DNA from 3 places in the Bradyrhizobium sp. Cp5.3 genome. Region 2 is predicted to be linked to each of the others. Evidence: predicted binding sites of a transcription regulator. Region 2 holds the regulator's gene; each other region holds the start of a gene.

The links. Region 2 encodes LexA, which represses DNA repair genes until DNA is damaged. Its sites were predicted from a motif close to TGTTCNNNNTGTGTTCNG; they were not measured.
Region 1: a site for LexA is predicted at 3,093-3,110, ahead of K289_RS0123185 (DUF3072 domain-containing protein). Genes of this name have one in related genera too.
Region 3: a site for LexA is predicted at 2,556-2,573, ahead of ruvC (crossover junction endodeoxyribonuclease RuvC). Genes of this name have one in related genera too.

The regions. Positions count from the first base shown of each region.
Region 1 covers NZ_AUFA01000018.1:21,739-27,942, forward strand. The annotation lists gene K289_RS0123150 (HWE histidine kinase domain-containing protein) at 1-1,337, shown strand, start outside; gene K289_RS52400 (hypothetical protein) at 1,334-1,687, opposite strand; gene K289_RS0123160 (hypothetical protein) at 1,699-1,959, shown strand; gene K289_RS0123165 (hypothetical protein) at 2,055-2,273, shown strand; gene K289_RS0123170 (hypothetical protein) at 2,347-2,547, opposite strand; gene K289_RS0123175 (hypothetical protein) at 2,608-2,790, opposite strand; gene K289_RS0123180 (hypothetical protein) at 2,810-3,031, opposite strand; gene K289_RS0123185 (DUF3072 domain-containing protein) at 3,147-3,341, shown strand; gene K289_RS44925 (DUF6496 domain-containing protein) at 3,428-3,676, shown strand; gene K289_RS0123195 (hypothetical protein) at 3,753-4,130, opposite strand; gene K289_RS0123200 (Do family serine endopeptidase) at 4,377-5,918, opposite strand; gene K289_RS48870 (hypothetical protein) at 6,186-6,204, opposite strand, start outside.
Region 2 covers NZ_AUFA01000003.1:201,436-207,639, forward strand. The annotation lists gene K289_RS0106255 (ComEC/Rec2 family competence protein) at 1-1,980, shown strand, start outside; gene K289_RS51420 (hypothetical protein) at 1,992-2,423, opposite strand; gene lexA (transcriptional repressor LexA) at 2,719-3,417, opposite strand; gene glp (gephyrin-like molybdotransferase Glp) at 3,593-4,804, opposite strand; gene K289_RS0106275 (helix-turn-helix transcriptional regulator) at 4,932-6,059, opposite strand.
Region 3 covers NZ_AUFA01000019.1:20,445-26,648, forward strand. The annotation lists gene K289_RS0123925 (DUF6869 domain-containing protein) at 1-227, opposite strand, end outside; gene ruvB (Holliday junction branch migration DNA helicase RuvB) at 329-1,363, opposite strand; gene ruvA (Holliday junction branch migration protein RuvA) at 1,384-2,001, opposite strand; gene ruvC (crossover junction endodeoxyribonuclease RuvC) at 1,998-2,525, opposite strand; gene K289_RS0123945 (YebC/PmpR family DNA-binding transcriptional regulator) at 2,749-3,495, opposite strand; gene K289_RS0123950 (methyl-accepting chemotaxis protein) at 3,705-5,465, shown strand; gene K289_RS0123955 (methyl-accepting chemotaxis protein) at 5,650-6,204, shown strand, end outside.

The sequences.
Region 1 (6,204 bases), on a different contig from region 2:
TGATCCTGGTCGACGTTTGCATGCCCGAGCTCGACGGTTTCGAGCTTGCCGCCATGATCCGGGAACATCCGCGCTTCCAGAAGACCGCGATGATCTTCATCTCGGCGATCCAGGTCTCCGACATCGACCGGTTGCGCGGCTATGAGATGGGCGCGGTCGACTACGTGCCGGTGCCGGTCGTGCCGGAGGTGCTGCGCGCGAAGATCAAGGTGTTTGCCGAGCTTTACCGCAAGACGCGCGAGCTCGAACGGTTGAACCAGGAACTCGAGGACCGGGTTCGCGCCCGCACGGCCGAGCTGGAGAATTCCACGGCAAAGCTGCGCGAGAGCGAGGAGCGGCGCAGCATGGCGATCGCCGCCGGCAAGATGGGATCCTGGGACTGGGACTGGATCAACGGCGACTGGATGTGGGATGAAGGCCAATACCGCATCTTCGGCGTGACGCCAGAAACGTTCAGCGTCAGCTCGGCGAACATCCAGGCCTTGCTGCACCCTGACGACGTCGACCAGTTCCGAGCGGCGATCGCAGCATTCAATACCGGCGCGCGGGCCTATGAGGGTGAGTTCCGCATCAGCCGGCCCGACGGCGAGGTGCGTTGGTGCGTCGGCACTGCGGCCGCGACGGTGGACCCAAGCGGCCGCGTGGTTCGGGTGAGCGGCGTCACCGTCGACATCACCGAACGCAAGCGCGCCGAGGAACGGCAGAATCTGCTGGCGCGGGAGGTCGATCATCGCGCCAAGAATGCGCTGGCGCTGGCGCAATCGATCGTCCGCCTCACCCGCGCCGACAGCGTCAAGACCTACGTCAACGCGGTCGAGGGGCGCATCAACGCGCTGGCGCGCGTCCACACCATTCTGTCGCTGTCGAGCTGGCAGGGCGCCGAGCTCTCCAAGCTGATCGAGGAGGAACTCGCGCCCTATTCGCTCGGCGGTCAGATCAGACTCGCCGGTCCCGAGGTTCAGCTTGCGCCGGCGACGGCTCAGACGCTTGCGCTGGCGCTGCACGAGCTCTTCACCAATTCGGCGAAATATGGCGCGCTCTCGACGCGTGCAGGACGGCTCACGATCGGCTGGCAGACCGAAAACGACGTCCTCTCCTTGAGCTGGGAGGAATCCGGCGGCCCGCTAGTCAGAACGCCGAAATCTCGCGGCTTCGGCACGAGGAGCCTGCTCGCCAGCATCGAATCCCAGCTCGGCGGGCAGGCGAAGTTCGATTGGCGTGCGGAAGGCCTGCTGTGTCGATTGGAAGTGCCGCTGACGCGGAAGGCCACGACGTCGACCTCACCCGCCAAATTCGAGGCGGCCTCCTCCGGCGAGCTTCAGCGCGCGTCGGGTTAGCGCGAAGCCGCCGTCCTCATTTGCTGCACCGGACGCGGTTCGTCGGCGACTCGTCCCTCCAGCCATGCTTCGGTTTGAGCGAGATCGCGCAACGCCTTTGCATAACGCCTGGCCGCGCGCCGCTCCGCGCCACGCGGCAGGTTGCGCGCCTTGCGCAGCATTTCGGCCGCCGCGTTGCGATAGGCCAGCGAGCGATAAAGAAAGACGACCTTTCCCATGATCACATGTCCCTTTTCCTTCTCCGCGGCATCCTCGCAGGCCCGGCATGAACGTCGGATGAAGCCCGGCGTGACAATTCGTTCATGCGCGGGGAACCCGAAGGTCATCAACCGCGTTTCCATGCTGTTCATGGGGCGGTTCCATGCGTACACAGAAAAAGCCGTCCGGCCTGATCTCCCGCACCGGTATCATCAAGGTGATGACGCATGCGATGATGGGCGCTGCGCTGGGACTGCTCTTCGGCCTGATCCTCACATTGGTGAACCCGGCAGTCGCCACCCTGCTCAATAACGGCGGAAGTCCGGCGATTTTCGTCTTCGTGGTCACGCTGGTGACGACATTTGCGATCGGCGCCGCTTTGACGGGCGCCGTATTCATCCTCGCCGAGGACAAGGAATTTTGAAGCGCGTGCGAGGTCCGCAACGCGCTTTGTTCGGAACTCCTGCCGGGAGACGCGGTTGGCTGCCTGCGTCAATCTAACTCAGGGAGTTCCCGCACATGAAGACGACCAAGCTCGCTCTCGCCATGATGTTGGCAATCGGCGTCGCCGCCGCGCCCTTCGCCGCGCAGGCCAAATCGCATAAAGCGAAACATCAATCATCGACGACGTCATCGCAGACGACGGGAGCCAACACGAAATCCAGCGGACCCGCAAACCCATCGAGCCAAGGCAATGCCGGCCCCGGAACGAACCAAGGCGGCAGCATGAGCAAATAGGCGGTACACGCCTCATGCAAAGGCCTCGCGATCGCGGGGCCTTTCTCGATCTGATATTCGAGCGACACTCGTTTTAGGGCCACATCGTCGGTGCGCGGCACAGCGCATCGCACCCGGCCCGCTTCAAATCCTCGACCGAGCAATCATCCCGTCGCGCGGCTTCGCGCAATCTCGCGGCAACGCGCTCGCGGGTCGCTGTCTCGGACGCGGGAACGTCGGCACAGACTTCATCAAGAACCTTGTGCAGCAAGGCGGTCATGTCGGCATCCGACATCGGCGAACTCCGGCGTGTCGCATTGCGCGCACGCTTTAGCTGCGTCGGATGTCAGTGATGTTAAGCCGGTCGCCGCTCGGGTGCCTTGACGAGCTGCTCGAGTTGCGCCCGCTTGCGCGAGATCAGGAGCTGTGCCGCCGCATGATCCAGGCCCTCGCGCCGCAATTGGCGGATGGCGGAGCCCAGTTCGAGGATCTCGGCGCGCAATTTCAGAATCCGGTACGTATCCGGGTCTTCGTCCACGGCGCGCCTCCGAAAGTCTTTAGCAGCGCGCGATGGGGCGCGCCGGTTTGCCGTCCTTCTTCGCGGGGCGAAGACGCATCCGATCGGCGATATCAGGCAGCACATCGCCGCCGCCCGCCGCCTTCCATTCGCCGATCAAGAGGTTGATCTTCCGCCGCAGTCCCATCTGCTCGAGCGCACGTCCGGTGCAGTCGCGGTCGCGATTGAGGAGGTCGCGAACGGACGCCTCGACGTCGGCCATCTCAAGCCTCAAGGCACTGATTTTGCGTCGAATTTCATTAATTCTGTTGTCCATGGCTTGTTAGAACAAAATAAGAACATATAGTCAAGTCACGATTTCAGGATGGAGCACCGACATGCAACTTCAAGGTAAATACGATGCCAAGGTCTTGCTCGCAGAGCAGATGACGCGCGCGCAAGGGCTCAAGCTGAAGCGGCTGAGCGAAGAAGCCTACCAGCCCGCGCAATATGCGCGCGACCTGTCCTTCACCGAAGCGGCACAGCGCATCCAGGCGCTGGAGGCGGAGATCGAGCTGGCGAATTCCTTCTAGACAGCTTGCCGTCGTCGCCGCCTCGCGCGGGCCTTCGGAACCATGCCTGTCGCGAACGGTTCTCCATCGGCCGACGGAGAACATGCATGGCACGGAAAGCAAAGAAACGGCGCTATTCGCGCAGCTCCGGCAAAGACGTCGAAAGCGAGATGCGGCGCTACAAGAAGGGCACCGCGAAGAGCGGCCGCGGCGGTCGTGGCGGACGCGTGAAGAGCCGCAAGCAGGCAATCGCGATCGGACTGTCGAAGGCACGCAAGAAGGGCAAGAAGGTACCGAAGAAGAAGGCCACGAAGAAGGCGTCGAAGAAGCGAAAGTCATCGAAGAAGAAGCGCTAACGCTACGACGAGATTCGGCAAGGCGCGCAGGCGGGGCGCGCCTTGCCGAAGATCGACAATCACTCAGATCGTGTTCTCAGATCATGCTGCCCGGCATGAAGCAGCGAATCGAGATACCGAAGGCAGTCTTGACCGGCCACACCATGGTGCGGCCGGCAAGGTTTGGTTCGGTGATCACCGCCTCGTCCGGCACCTCGACCCATTGCCCATCGAGCCGCACCCGATAGTGTCCATTGTGCGATTCCCAGTCGGGATCGGCGACGGCGACGCCATCAGCATCCGAGCAACAGGGACCGAGATGGCTGCGCAAGCTGTCGAACCACGGCTTGAGCGGAGAATTGGAGTAGCGGCCGTCGTCACGCCCCAGGGCGCTTCGGCTGTAGAGCACGAACGGCACCACGAGCAGCGCGCTTCTCCGCGAGAGCTTCAATCGATCCATGTCGGCACCGATCAAATGCGAACTCCCGGCCACCGGCCGGGTGGTTGAAGTTCCACTCTTGCAACCGTCGCGGCAGCGCCATTGCCGCCGGGACGCAACTCCCACAAGACTGCCGCGTGAACGCGGCTTTTTCAGACAAACCCGTCACTATTGCTGCCGTTAACGAGAATGTTATCGGCCTCCTTAGTGTATGTCGCAGCGGAGCGTGAAAAAGGCGGCCCGCTGGCCGCCTTTTTGATTTGCGATCGAAGGCGTCCGGGCTCAGGCGAGCGGCACGGCGACGAACCGAGTGGCGTCGGCGCTCTTCACCTGCAGCAGCACGCTGCGCTTGCCGGACGATTTCGCCTGCATCAGCTCCGAGCGGACGTCGCCAGCATTGGTGACCGCCTTGCCGCCGACATTGAGAATGACGTCGCCGGTCTGGATACCGCGCTGCGCAGCCGGACCCTGCGGGTCGACCTCGGTGACGACGACGCCCTTCTGGCCCGCACCCTGCACGTCGCCGGCCGGCGCCAGGCTGAGACCGAGGCGCGGCGTGCCGGCGTCCGGCTGCACCTTGCCCTCGGTGGCCTTGGCCTGCCGCTCATTCGGCAGCTCGCCGAGCGCGACAGTCACCGTCTTGCTCTCACCCTTGTGCCAGACGTCGAGCTTCACCGAGCTGCCCGGCGCCATCGTGCCGATAGTGCGGGCGAGGTCGCGGGAGTCCTTGACCGCAGTGCCGTTGACGGCGGTGATGACGTCGCCCGCCTCGATGCCCGCCTTCGCCGCGGGGCTGCCGTCCTGCGGATTGTCGACGATCGCACCCCTCGCCTCCTTCAGGCCGAGGCTGTCGGCGATATCAGCGTTTACCGGCTGGACCTGCACGCCGAGCCAGCCACGGGTGACCGAGCCCTTGTCCTTCAGCTGGGCAACAACGAGCTTTGCTGTCGCCGCCGGAATGTCGAAACCGATGCCGACCGAGCCGCCGGAGGGCGAGAAGATCGCGGTGTTCACGCCGATCACGTTGCCGTTCATGTCGAACGCCGGACCGCCGGAATTGCCCTTGTTGATCGGCGCGTCGATCTGAATGTAGTCGTCATAGGGACCGTTGCCGATGTCGCGGCCGCTGGCCGAGACGATGCCGGCGGTCACGGTGCCACCGAGGCCGAAGGGATTGCCGACCGCGACCACCCAGTCGCCGATCCGCGGCTTCTGGTCGGAGAATTTGACGAACGCAAAGTCCTTCTTGCCTTCAACCTTGATCAGCGCCAGGTCGGTCTTCGGATCGGTGCCGACCACCTTCGCGGTGTAGATCGTGCCGTCATCCGTCGTCACTTGCACGGATTGGGCATGGTCGACGACGTGGTTGTTGGTCACCGCGTAACCGTCAGCCGAAATGAAGAAGCCGGAGCCCTCGCCCGTAACCATCTGGTGGCGCTGGCGGGGCATACCGTTCATGCCATTGGGCATGTCATTGGGAGAGCGGAAGCCGAACTGCCGCGAGAACTGCTCGAACGGCGAATCCTCGTCGGAATCCATCCGATTCTGCTGCAGCATCGCACTCTTGTCGCTGTCCTGGTCAATCTTCACCCGCACCGAGATCACGGCGGGTTTCACCTTGGACACGAGATCGGCGAAGCCGGGCGGCGTCGCGGTCGTTTCAGCGGCCTGCGCCGGGGCAATGAGAGAAGCCTGGAAGGGAGACGTGCCCGGAGCCGTCGCCAGCACGGCGAGGCCGAGCGCGCCCACGGTGCCAAGCAGCGCGAGCCGGCGTGGCCGGAGAATGGTATGGGGTTTAGTGCCGGAATTGACGGGATCGTTCATGTCGAAATGTCCATGTTGGAAGGTGTCGCCTTGCATCCAACATGGGCGCCGCAACCTTACGACGTCCCGTCCACGCGATTAAATCTTGGCAAAGAATGTGCGGCCGGGGCCGCGGCCGAAATTGCGCGACTCGGTTCGAGATCGGCTCAGTGTGAGCGGTGGTCAGCAAACACCTGCGAGCGGAGCAGCGCAATACCTACGCCGCGCCGGAGACCATGACAGTCCCGGGGAGTGACGTCGTTTTGACGAAAGCAGTGTCCGACTTCATCAGGCCGCAGCCGGAGTT
Region 2 (6,204 bases):
CGGCTGTTTGTCGTGGCGATCATGGTCGCCGCCATAGCGGCCGGCTTTGCCATGGCGACCTGGAAGACCGCGCGCATTGCGCACACCGTGCTGGCAAAGCCCCTCTATTCGGTGTCGCTGACCGGCTTCGTCGAGACCCGTGACATCCGCGAGCGCACCGACCGTTTCGTGCTGCGCGTCACCAGCATGGAGGCGCAGCGCAGCGACGTCGCGCTCGAGCGCGTCCGCCTCTCGGTGCGCAAGGGCACGGCGCCTGAGGTCGGCAGCTTCGTGCAGTTGAAGGCGCGGCTGATGCCGCCGCTCTCGCCGCTGCGCCCCGGCAGCTACGATTTCTCCCGCGACATGTTCTTTCAGGGCATCGGCGCTTCCGGTTTCGTGATGGGCGCGATCGCGACCTCGACGCCGCCCGACAGTGGAGGTTTGCGGCTGCGCTACGCTGCGTTCATGCAAGGCCTGCGTGACGCCATCGATGCGCGCATCCGCGCCACGCTCGATGGCGACAAGCGCGCGATCGCCACGGCGCTGCTCACCGGCCGGCGCGATGCGATCACCTCGCCCGTGAATGACGCCATGTTCATCTCGGGGCTCGGCCATGTGCTCTCGATCTCGGGCTACCACATGGCGGTGGTCGCCGGCGTCGTCTTCTTTGCGGTTCGCGCGCTGCTCGCTTTGATCCCGGGCCTCGCCGTCAGCTTTCCGATCAAGAAATGGTCGGCCGCTGCCGCGCTCGTCGCCGCGGCGTTCTATCTCTTGCTGTCCGGCGCGGAGGTCGCCACGCAAAGATCGTTTTTCATGACCGCAGTGGTGCTGATCGCGGTGATGGTCGATCGCCGTGCCATTACCTTCCGGACGCTTGCAGTGGCTGCCCTGATCGTGCTCGCGGTCGCGCCGGAAGCGCTGGTTCACCCCAGTTTTCAAATGTCGTTCGCGGCAACGCTCGGGCTGGTAGCGCTGGTACAGATCGGCATGCCGAACCTGTTCGCCTCGCCCGATCATTCGACGACGGCGCGCATCGCGCTGTGGGGCGGCCGCGAGCTCGCGATGCTGTTCCTGGCCTCGCTCATCGCGGGGCTTGCGACCACGCCCTATGCCGCCTTCCACTTCCACCGTGTCACGCCGTTCGGCGTGCTCGCAAACCTTGCGGCGATGCCGGTGGTTTCGGCGCTGGTGATGCCGGCCGGGCTGTTGGGATTGGTCGCTGCGCCGTTCGGGCTCGACGGCGTGTTCTGGTGGCTGATGGGTGTCGGCATCGACTGGATGATCGCCGTCACGCAGTGGGTTGCGAACCTCCCGGGCGCGGTCGGCGGCATTGCCGCCTTCGGCAACGCGCCATTGGTCGCGGCGAGCATCGGTATCATCCTGATGGGGCTGCTGCGTACGCCCTTACGCTGGTCCGGTGCCCTCGTGCTGTTCATTGCGATCGTCTGGGCGGTGTCCGTGCGCCAGCCGGATATCCTGATCGCCGGCGACGGGCGTACCATTGCAGTGCGCGCCGGCGACGGTCGCCTGCATCTGATCGCGGCGAACAAGGATGCGTTTCTCGCGAAGGAGTGGCTTGCGGCCGATGCCGATCCACGCAGCGCCGGTGACGCCTCGCTCGGCAGCGGCGTGTCATGCGACGAGGCCGGATGCGTGACCCCGCTCGCCGACGGGCGCCTGATCGCCCTGGCGCTGCGCGCCGACGCGCTGTCCGATGATTGCAGCCGGGCCGCGCTGGTGGTGACGGCACGGCCCGCGCCGCCCGATTGCGCGGCGATGGTGGTCGACCGGGATCGTCTGGCAGGACAGGGCGGGCTGGCGCTCATGCGTCGCGGCGACGGCTTTGCGGTGCAGGCGGTGAGGGCGAGGGGCGCAAACCGCCCCTGGTCGCCGGCCGCCGCCGGCGATGGTTATTATGAATCAAATCTCGCGCCACGGCCGGCCACACCGCGCTCCAGGGACGCAACGCCGTCGGAGGCCGACCTTCAGGCCGAGGACTGAAATCGATCGTGTCAGCCGATCGGCAGGCGTGTCACGGTCGGCTGCGGCCTATCGGCGGCCACTTGCGGCTTGTGCTCACCGACCGGCTGGGTCACCGGCAATTGCAGCACGGTTGCGCGCTGGCATTCGACGAGCTGCGTCACCAGCACATACTTGCCGTCCGGGAATTCGATCGCATCATGATGGCGGTCCGGAATGTGCGGATCGACCTTGCCGAACTTGCCGACGCGGGAGTTGATGGTGCGCGTCCAGATCCAGCGATTGTCGTAGCGGACATTGTCGGCGAAGGCGAGCTCCGTCCCCGGCAGCAGGCAGACCGCGACCGAGAGATCGGCTTCCGAAGCGAAGCCGCGTGTCGAGGTGCCGCGGAAGGTTGTCGTGACGATCGTCTCACCGACCTGGGCGGGACGGGTCGCGACGGCATGCAGACTGTAGTCACACATCGCAAGTGCTCCTCATCAGAGATAGCGACCCGTGCCCCCGGAGGCCCAGGCCTCTATCAGGAAGGCTACGATGATATGCGATGTTGAGGGCAAATCTGCGACTTGTGTGCAGACCTGCCGATCACTTTATCTTTTCCACGTTCATCAAGAGCGTTTGGAACAAAGCGCGCTCCTGTGAATTCTTTTATGCTGCGCTTGTCGACATCATTCCTGGATTCATCGGCGCCGCACTACACGCGGCGGAGATCAGTTGCTCCGCACGACGAGCATCGGCTCACGGCTCCGCCGCATGCGCTCAGTACTTCCGGTACAGACCGATCAGCTTGCCCTGAATTTTCACGCGGTTCGGCGGCAGGATGCGCACCTCATAGGCGGCATTGGCGGGCTCGAGCGCGATCGAGGCGCCGCGGCGGCGAAAGCGCTTCAGCGTCGCTTCCTCGTCGTCGATCAGGGCAACCACGATGTCGCCGGTATCGGCGGTCTCGTTGCGCTGGATCAGCGCCATGTCGCCGTCGAGGATGCCGGCCTCAACCATCGAATCGCCGCGCACTTCGAGCGCGTAGTGCTCGCCCGAGCCGAGCATGTCCGGCGGTACGCTGATGGTGTGGCTGCGGGTCTGCAAGGCCTCGATCGGCGTACCGGCCGCGATGCGGCCCATCACCGGCACTGCGACCGGACGCTCGCCTTCGTCCACCGGTGCACTGGAGCCACGCACCTTGCCGAGATTGCCTTCGATGACGCTGGGCGTGAAGCCGCGCCGGCTTCCGGCGGCAGCCTGGAGCTCCGGTAGCTTGATCACTTCGATGGCGCGGGCGCGATTGGGCAGGCGCCGGATGAAGCCGCGCTCCTCGAGCGCGGTGATCAGGCGATGGATACCGGACTTCGAGCGCAGGTCGAGCGCGTCCTTCATCTCGTCGAAGGAGGGCGGCACGCCGCTTTCCTTCAGACGCTCGCTGATGAACCGCAGAAGCTCGTATTGTTTGCGCGTTAACATCTCGACCAAATCCCCCGGTTGATGTCGTTCGATTCCGAGACGCTGAATTCAGCGGCAAGCCGCTAGATGCTCGAAACAAATCATGAACGGACACTATATGTTCGATATGTGTTCCGCAACTGCTTAATTTACCGTGAACGCGACAAAGTTCGCGGAACACGTGTCGCCGTTGCGTTCAACCGGGCAGCCGCAACACCTCGCAAGGCGCGCCGGCGTCGGCCTTCGGCGCGAATGGCGGCCGCACGAGAAGTACCTGTGCCGCAGCGAGATTCGCAAGCAGCGAGGAGTCCTGATGGTTGACGGGCAGCGCAACCAGCGTGCCGTCGTCGCGCACTTCGAGGCGCGCGCGAAGATAGTCCTCGCGCATGTCGTTGGCACTGAGGTCGCGGCCGAGCACGGCGCGCTCGCGGCGGTGGTGAATCACTGCGCGGCCGGCAAGCGCGCGAATCAGCGGCACCGCGAACAGGAAGCCGCAAACGTAGGATGACACGGGATTGCCGGGCAGGCCGATCACGCGCATCGCGCCGAGATGACCGTGCATCATCGGCTTGCCCGGCCGCATCGCGATCTTCCAGAACGACATCGAGATGCCCTCGGCCTTGAGCGCCTGCTGGACCAGGTCGTGGTCGCCGACCGAGGCGCCGCCGGTCGTCAGCAGGATGTCGGCGCCACTCTCGCGCCCGCGGCGGATACCGGCAGTGGTGGCCTCCAGGGTATCGGCGACGACCCCAAGGTCGATCGTTTCGGCGCCTTCGCTGCGGGCGAGCGCGTGGAGGGCGTAGCCGTTGGAGTAGACGATCTGGCCGGGCCCGGGCGTCGAGCCCGGCATCACCAGCTCATCGCCGGTCGCGAGGATCGCGACCTTCGGACGGCGGCGGATGGGAAGGCGGGGATGGTTCATGCCGGCGGCGAGCGCGAGGTCGCGCTCGGTGAGGCGGGTTCCCTTCCGCAGCAGCACGTCGCCCTCGCGAAAATCGACGCCGGCGGGGCGGATGTGCCGGCCGGCAATGGCGGCCTCCTTGATCGTGACGCGCTTGCCCTCAGCGACCGTATCCTCCTGGATCACGACGGCGTCCGCGCCATCGGGAACGACGCCACCGGTGAAGATCCGCACCGCTTCGCCGGCGCCCACCGTCCCCGCGAACGGCCGGCCCGCGGCGACCTCGCCGATCACGGAGAGCTGCGTGTCGACATTGGCCACATCGCTCGCGCGCACGGCGTAGCCGTCCATCGCCGACATCGCCTGCGGCGGCTGCGTACGCCGGGCCGCAACATCGCGCGCGAGCACGCGATGGAAGGCATCGTCGAGCGCGATCGTTTCCTCGGCCAGAGGCTCTGCACCCGCGAGTACGGCGGCAAGCGCATCGGAAACCGGCATGAGGGCCACGGCGAACTCCCGCTACAAATCGAAGGACTGGTCGGCAAGGTTCTAGCCGAGTGGAGGGGCCGAAGCAAAAGGGCTCCGGAAGCGCAGGTCACGCGCACGTCCCTGCGATGTTGACCAGGCGGGAAATCTATTTCTGCAGCAAGAGCCGCACCAACTCGGCCTGCCGACTCACGCCGGTCTTATCAAAAATCCTCGACAGGTGGCTGCGTGCGGTTCCATCGGTGATGCCGAGCCGCTCGGCCGTGGTCTTGCGGCCGTCGCCCTTCACAATCTCGAGCGCGAACGCGGCTTCGGCGCGGGTGAGGCCGTAGCGCTCGCGCAACGCCTCGAGTCTTGCCCGCGCATTGGGCTCGGGGTCGGTGATGAGCAGCATCGCGCTCGAGCGCCAGCCGGAGGCGAGCGGCACGGCGCTCTCCGTCCAATCGCTGCCGACCGGCGTCACCTGCACGTGCAGCGGCATGCGGCCGGGCGGCCGGCGCAGGCTCATCTCGCCGCCGATGCGAACAGGATTGTCGAGGCTGCACGAACCGATCAGCGTCCGCAGACGGCGGCCGTCTTCGCTGTTGACGGCGCTCAGCGCGCCCGCCTCGAGCACGACGCTATCGGCGACGTCGAGCAGTTCACGCGCGCGGCGATTGACGAATACCGGACGTGCCTGAGCGTCCGCGAGCACGAACCCCTGATCGAGTTCGTCGAGGCCCGCCAGCGCCGCGCGGCCGGTGATGTCGAGCTGGTGCGTGTGCCGCTGGAAGGCAACCGCGCGCACGAGGTGCTGCGCCAGGGTCGCAAACAGCCGTCGTGCCTTGCCGTCATAGGATGGCAGGTTGGACGGCCGGTGACTGGTCAGAATGCCTGTGGCGTTATGATCGACCAGCAGATTGGTCGTCAGCGGCTCGGCGTCGAATCCGGCCGGCTGCCACCATTCATTGTAGAAGTCGCTGCGGGTGAATTCGTCGCGCGTAATGAAATCGCCGATGGTGAAGACCTCGCCGGGCGCCCTGCCGATGCCGAGCGGCAACAGGGGGTTGCGCGGCGCCCAGCCGAGCAGGTTCTGCACACGCTCGGGATCGATCCGGGGCGACAGCAGGCTGGAGAGGCCGCTTCCGGGATCATAGACGCCGAACAGGCTGCGGCCGCCGACGGCATCGTCGATGCGCGTCAGCACGCTTGCCCAGCGGTTTCCATCGAGCGCGGTGTCATAAATGGCGCCGACGAGATCCAATACGGCGTCGTCCGAAATATCGCCGGCCCGCATTCAAAAAACCTCAAATTGCAATGCGGCATTTGAGCGCGCGCCGGCGCCACGGGCAAGGGCAGAAAAGCGGCAGACGCGCCGATGTTGCCGCAAAGCCGCACCGCGTGGGCATTTCCGCCGCGGCCGTCGATGCATCCGACGAACG
Region 3 (6,204 bases), on a different contig from region 2:
TCGAGCGCGCCTTGGGGCCTGCGATGCGGCAGATGATCGAAGTAGAGTTTGATGGCCCAGATACTGCCGACCTGGTCGCGCCGGCTGACGCGCTGCAGCGCGCACCACATCGACGCCAGTTCGCCGAGCGGCATCGGATCGAGAAACGCCTCGGTCTCGTCGGGCGTGCGCAGTTGCGGCACGGCCGCGATGGCCTCCAGCAATGTCGCGTTGTCCGTCAGCCCCATTCCTTCCCACTCCCTTGCCAATGTGCGCGAGCGGCGACCCCGATCGCCGCGCGTCCGCATTAGTGACAGGTGGGAACCGGTGGGTTCACCGACTGTGGCAGTCAGTCGTCCTCGGCCTGGTCGCTGCCGAACAGGCCAAACTGTGCCGGATCGCGGTTGGGCTCAGTGAGGCCGAGGTGGCGGAACGCATGCGAGGTCAGCAGCCGGCCGCGCGGGGTGCGCTGCAGATAGCCGCACTGGATCAGATAGGGCTCGATGATGTCCTCGATCGCGTCGCGCGGCTCGGACAGCGCCGCCGCCATCGTCTCGACGCCGACCGGACCGCCGCCATAGTTCAGCGCGATGGTCGTGAGGTAGCGGCGATCCATGGCGTCCAGGCCTGCAGCGTCAACCTCGAGCGCGCTGAGCGCATGGTCGGCGATCTTGCGGTCGATCTCGTCGGCATTCGCCGCCGAGGCGAAATCGCGCACGCGGCGCAAGAGGCGGCCGGCGATGCGCGGCGTGCCGCGGGCGCGGCGCGCGATCTCGTTGGCGCCGTCCGCGCTCATGCCGACATTGAGCACGCGCGCGCCGCGGGTGACGATGCTTTCCAATTCCTCGATCGTATAGAAATTGAGCCGCACCGGAATGCCGAAGCGGTCGCGCAAGGGATTTGTCAGAAGGCCAGCGCGCGTGGTGGCGCCGACGAGCGTGAACTTCGAGAGCTCGATCTTGACCGAGCGCGCCGCGGGGCCCTCGCCGATGATCAGGTCGAGCTGAAAATCCTCCATCGCGGGATAGAGCACTTCTTCCACTGCGGGACTCAACCGATGAATTTCATCGATGAAGAGCACGTCGCGCTCTTCGAGATTGGTCAGCAGCGCCGCGAGATCGCCGGCCTTGGCGATCACGGGGCCTGATGTGGCGCGAAAGCCGACGCCGAGCTCCTTCGCCACGATCTGCGCCAGCGTGGTCTTGCCGAGACCAGGGGGACCGACAAACAGCACATGGTCCAGTGCCTCGCCGCGCTTGCGCGCCGCCTCGATGAAGATCGAGAGGTTCTTGCGCGCCTGCTGCTGGCCGACGAAGTCGGACAGCGACTGCGGGCGCAGTGCGGTGTCGCCGACATCGTCACTGCGGCGTTCGGACGAGACCATGCGGGACGCCTTGGGGTCGCTCACTTCGCGAGCTCCTTCAAGCCGAGGCGAATGAGCTGCGCCGTCTCGGCATGCTCACCGGCGCTGCGCGAGGCCGTTGCGATGGCAGCGGCAGCCTGCGGCTGGCCGTAGCCGAGATTGACCAGCGCGGAGATCGCGTCCGCCACCGGGCGCGGCGCGCGCTGGTCGTCGACGGCGCCGGCGAGATGCACGACGTGCGGATCGACATTGGCAAAGGCCGGCGCCTTGTCCTTCAATTCGGTGACGATGCGCTCGGCGACCTTGGGGCCGACGCCCGGCGTGCGCGACACCGCGGCCTTGTCGCGCAGCGCAATGGCGTTGGCGAGATCGGAAGGCGGCAGCGTGCCGAGCACCGCGAGCGCGACCTTGGCGCCGACGCCCTGCACGGTCTGGAGCAGGCGGAACCATTCGCGCTCCTGGTCGGTGCGGAAGCCGAACAATTTGATCTGGTCCTCGCGGACATAGGTCTCGATCGACAGCACGGCGGCCTCGCCCGGTGACGGCAAATGCTGCAGCGTGCGCGTCGAGCAATGCACCTGATAGCCGACACCGCCGACGTCGAGGATGACGAAATCCTCGCCGTAGGAATCGATCAGACCCTTGAGCTTGCCGATCATAGCCCCGCCACCTTCAGCCTTAGCGCCGTGCTCTGGCGGTGATGGGCGTGGGTGATGGCGATGGCGAGCGCGTCGGCGGCATCCGCGGACGGCGGCTCGGCTTTCGGCAGCAATATCTTCAACATTATCGCGATCTGGTGCTTGTCGGCGTGACCGGCGCCGACCACCGTCTTCTTGACCTGGTTCGGCGCGTATTCGGCGACGGTGATACCGAACATCGCGGGCGCCAGCATGGCGACGCCGCGGGCCTGGCCGAGTTTCAGCGTCGCAACGCCGTCCTTGTTCACAAAAGTCTGCTCGACGGCGGCTTCCATCGGCTTGTGATCGGACAGGACCGCCGCGAGCCCCTCATGGATCGCGAGCAGCCGGCTCGACAGCGGCAAATCGTCCGGCGGTTCCACCGAGCCACAGGCGACGTAGATGAGACGATTGCCCTCTGCCTCGATCACGCCCCAGCCGGTGCGGCGGAGGCCAGGGTCGATGCCGATGATACGGACGGGCTGGCGAATCGGGAGCGCGGTCATCGGCCAGTGATAGCGGCTGACTGCTGCGGGGGAAACAGAAACAGAACGGAAGTAACAGGGGAAGTATGGTCTCTCGTGGTTGAGTGCCCTGCGCTGCCCGCCACGGCGTCATACCCCGCGAAGGCGGCGTATCCAGTACGCCGCGGCTTCTCCGTATCTCGCTGGCGTCTCTGGAATACTGGGTCGCCCGGTCAAGACCGGGCGACGACAGGGAGAATGAGGCTCAGCCGCCCATCTTCGCCATCAGCGCGTCCGACACCTCGAAATTGGCGTAGACGTTCTGGACGTCGTCATGCTCGTTGAGCAGGTCCATCAGCTTGAGCAGTTTCTCGCCGGTCTCGTCATCGACCGAGACCGTGTTCTGCGGCTTCCAGATCAGCGCGGCCTTGCGCGGCTCGCCGAACTTGGCTTCCAGCGCCTTGGCGACGTCGCGGTAGCTCTCGGTCGAGGCGTAGATCTCGTGGCCGCTCTCGCTCGAGATCACGTCGTCGGCGCCGGCCTCGATCGCGGCGTCGAGCACCGCGTCGTCGGAGGCAACGCTGCGGTCATATTCGATGATGCCGGTGCGGTCGAACATGAAGGAGACCGAGCCGGTTTCGCCGAGATTGCCGCCCGACTTGGTGAAGAAGGAGCGGATGTCGGAGGCCGCGCGGTTGCGGTTGTCGGTCAGCGCCTCGACGATGACGGCGACGCCACCGGGGCCATACCCCTCGTAGCGGATCTCGTCATAGTTCTCGCCGTCGCTGCCGAGTGCCTTCTTGATGGCGCGCTCGATATTGTCCTTCGGCATGTTCTCCTGGCGCGCGGCGATCACGGCGGCGCGCAGGCGCGGGTTCATGTTGGGGTCGGGCGTGCCCAGCTTGGCCGCGACGGTGATTTCCCGCGCCAGCTTGCCGAAGAGCTTCGACTTCTGGGCATCCTGCCGCCCCTTGCGGTGCATGATGTTCTTGAATTGGGAATGTCCGGCCATGCTGGTCTCTTCGAATGGTCTCTTGCGTCGTCCGCCAATCAGGGGGAAAGCGCGGCCTTATAGGCCGCCAACCCACCGGAATGAAAGGGTTCTCTCAGATTAAAGGTAACATCGTAAGGGCACGTGCCTTACGGTGAGGCATTGTTAACCCTGACTTCATTTCGGCTTGCGAAAATAGCGTCCGCTCGTCCACCGACAAGAGTGACCTGATGGCGTTCGCATTATTTCGCAAGCGTGAGCCGGATATGTCCGCGCCTGTGGCAGCCCCGCAGGCCGAGGCGTTAGCTGCGCGTTCCGAGCCGCCCCAAGAAACGTCCCAGGCCGCCGAGGGCGATTCGGCCCGCGAAATCCTGGAGCTGCTGGAACTCGAGCTCGGCGCCATGATTCGCCAGCTCGAACGTGCCGCCAATTCGGTCGCCGGCGGTGCGGAGGCTACCGCCGCGACGCTTGCCACCATCCGCGCGCGCACCGATGCGCTGACCGGACGCACCAACGCCGCCCAGTCGACCGCATCCACCTTCGCCGAGGCCGCCGACAAGTTCACCCAATCCGCGCAGGGAATCGGCGCGCAGGTCCGCGCCGCCGGAAAGCTCGCCGACGAGGCCAGCGCGGCGGCGCAGGAGGCCCGCGCCAATGTCGACCGCCTGCGCGAGTCCTCGGCCGCGATCGGCAATGTCGTCAACCTGATCGCGCAGATCGCGAGGCAGACGACGCTGCTCGCGCTCAACTCGACGATCGAGGCTGCACGCGCCGGCGCGGCGGGGAAAGGCTTTGCAGTCGTCGCCACCGAGGTCAAGGCGCTGGCGGTGCAGACCCAGAGTGCGACGGAAGAGATCACGAAGAAGATCGACGCGCTGCAGAAGGACGCGGCCAGCTCAGCGGATGCGGTGCACCGCATCTCGCAGGCGATCGAGGCGATCCGTCCGGTGTTCGAGACCGTCGACGGCGCGGTCGCGGAGCAGAACGCGACCACCAGCGAGGTCTCCGGCAACGCCGCCAGCGCGTCGCAATTCATCGTCTCGGTCGGCGAGAGCGCGGCCGAGATCGACGCCGCGACCAAGGCCGCCGAGACCCATGGCGAGAGCGTCGCCAGCGCCGGCAAGGCCGTCACCACGTTCGCACAGAAGCTGAAGTCGCGCTGCGCGGTCCTGCTCAGCCAGAGTGAGCATGACGATCGCCGCAAGACCGAGCGGCTTCCCTGCCACCTCAAATTCGAAAGCGCGCGCGGCGTGATGCCGGTCTACGAGATCGCGATGGATGCGGTGCTGATCGGCGGCGCGGACGCGGCACGGCTTGCGCTGCACGCGGTGATCGAGGGCGCGCTCGAAGGCGTCGGCGCCTGCCGCCTGCGCGTGATTGAGCAATCCAAGGCCGGCGCCCGCGCGCAATTCGTCGGTCCTAATGCGGAGCTAGCCGAGAAGATCGAAGACCGGATGTGGTCGATCCACGAGGAGAACACCGAGTTCGTCACCCGTGCCATGGAAGCGGGTAGCGCGCTGACGAAGATCTTCGAGCAGGCGGTCGCGCGCGGTGACGTCAAGATCGATGACCTCTTCGACACCGATTATGCGGAGATTGCCGGCACCAATCCGCAACAATACCGCACGAAATATCTGGACTGGGCCGACCGGGCACTGCCGCCGTTCCAGGAAGCCTTTCTGGCAAAGGAGCCGCGCATGGCGTTCTGCGCCATGGTCGACCGCAACGGCTTCCTGCCGGTGCACAACAAGATCTATTCGCACCCGCAGCGACCGGGCGATGTCGCCTGGAACACAGCCAACAGTCGCAACCGGCGCATCTTCAACGATCCGGCCGGGCTCGCCGCCGCGCGCAACCTGCGCTCGTATCTTATTCAGAGCTATGCGCGCGACATGGGGAACGGGAATACGGTGATGATGCGCGAGATCGATGTCCCGATCCGCGTGCAGGGCCGGCACTGGGGCGGATTCAGGACGGCCTACAAACTCTAGAGCACGATCCGTAGAAGTGCGGTCTTCCGAAAGATCATGCTCCAACAAAAAAATCAGGGAGCGATGACAATTCGCGCCCTTGGTGCACCCTCAGGCAAGACGCCGACGCGCGAATCACCTTTTAAACTTGGAATGGGAATGCCGCGCGGGCCGGCGAACGGCTCTGACTGGAGAACTCGCGAACATGTCCGTTGCACAACTTGCAGTACTGGACACCGGCTCCAACCGGACGCTGGCCGAACGTCTGATTGACCAGCTCGCCGACCGCATCGGCGGTCTCGGCGTGGAACTTGCCGATATCGCCGGCAACGTCCAGGAGGTTGCAAGCCGCGTTTCGAGCCAGTCGGAACGGTTTCACCATCTGCAGAAGACGGCCGAGACGATGGTCTCGGCCAATCACGACATCGCCAATGCGTCACAGGCGGTGCAATCGACCACATCCGCAGCCGTCGGCGAGATCTCCCAGTCGCGTCATGCGGTCGAGACCGCGGTCAGCCACATCTCGGAACTCGTTGCGGCGGTGGGGCGGATCGAGGCACGGCTCAGCGCAGTCGGCTCGGCACTGGCACAGGTCGCGAAAGTCTCCGGCTCGATCGAGGCGATCGCAAAGCAGACCAACCTGCTGGCGCTCAACGCCACCATCGAAGCGGCACGCGCGGGCAACGCCGGCCGCGGCTTCGCGGTCGTCGCAAGCGAAGTGAAGAACCTTGCGGAGGCGACCCGCCAGGCCACGCATCAG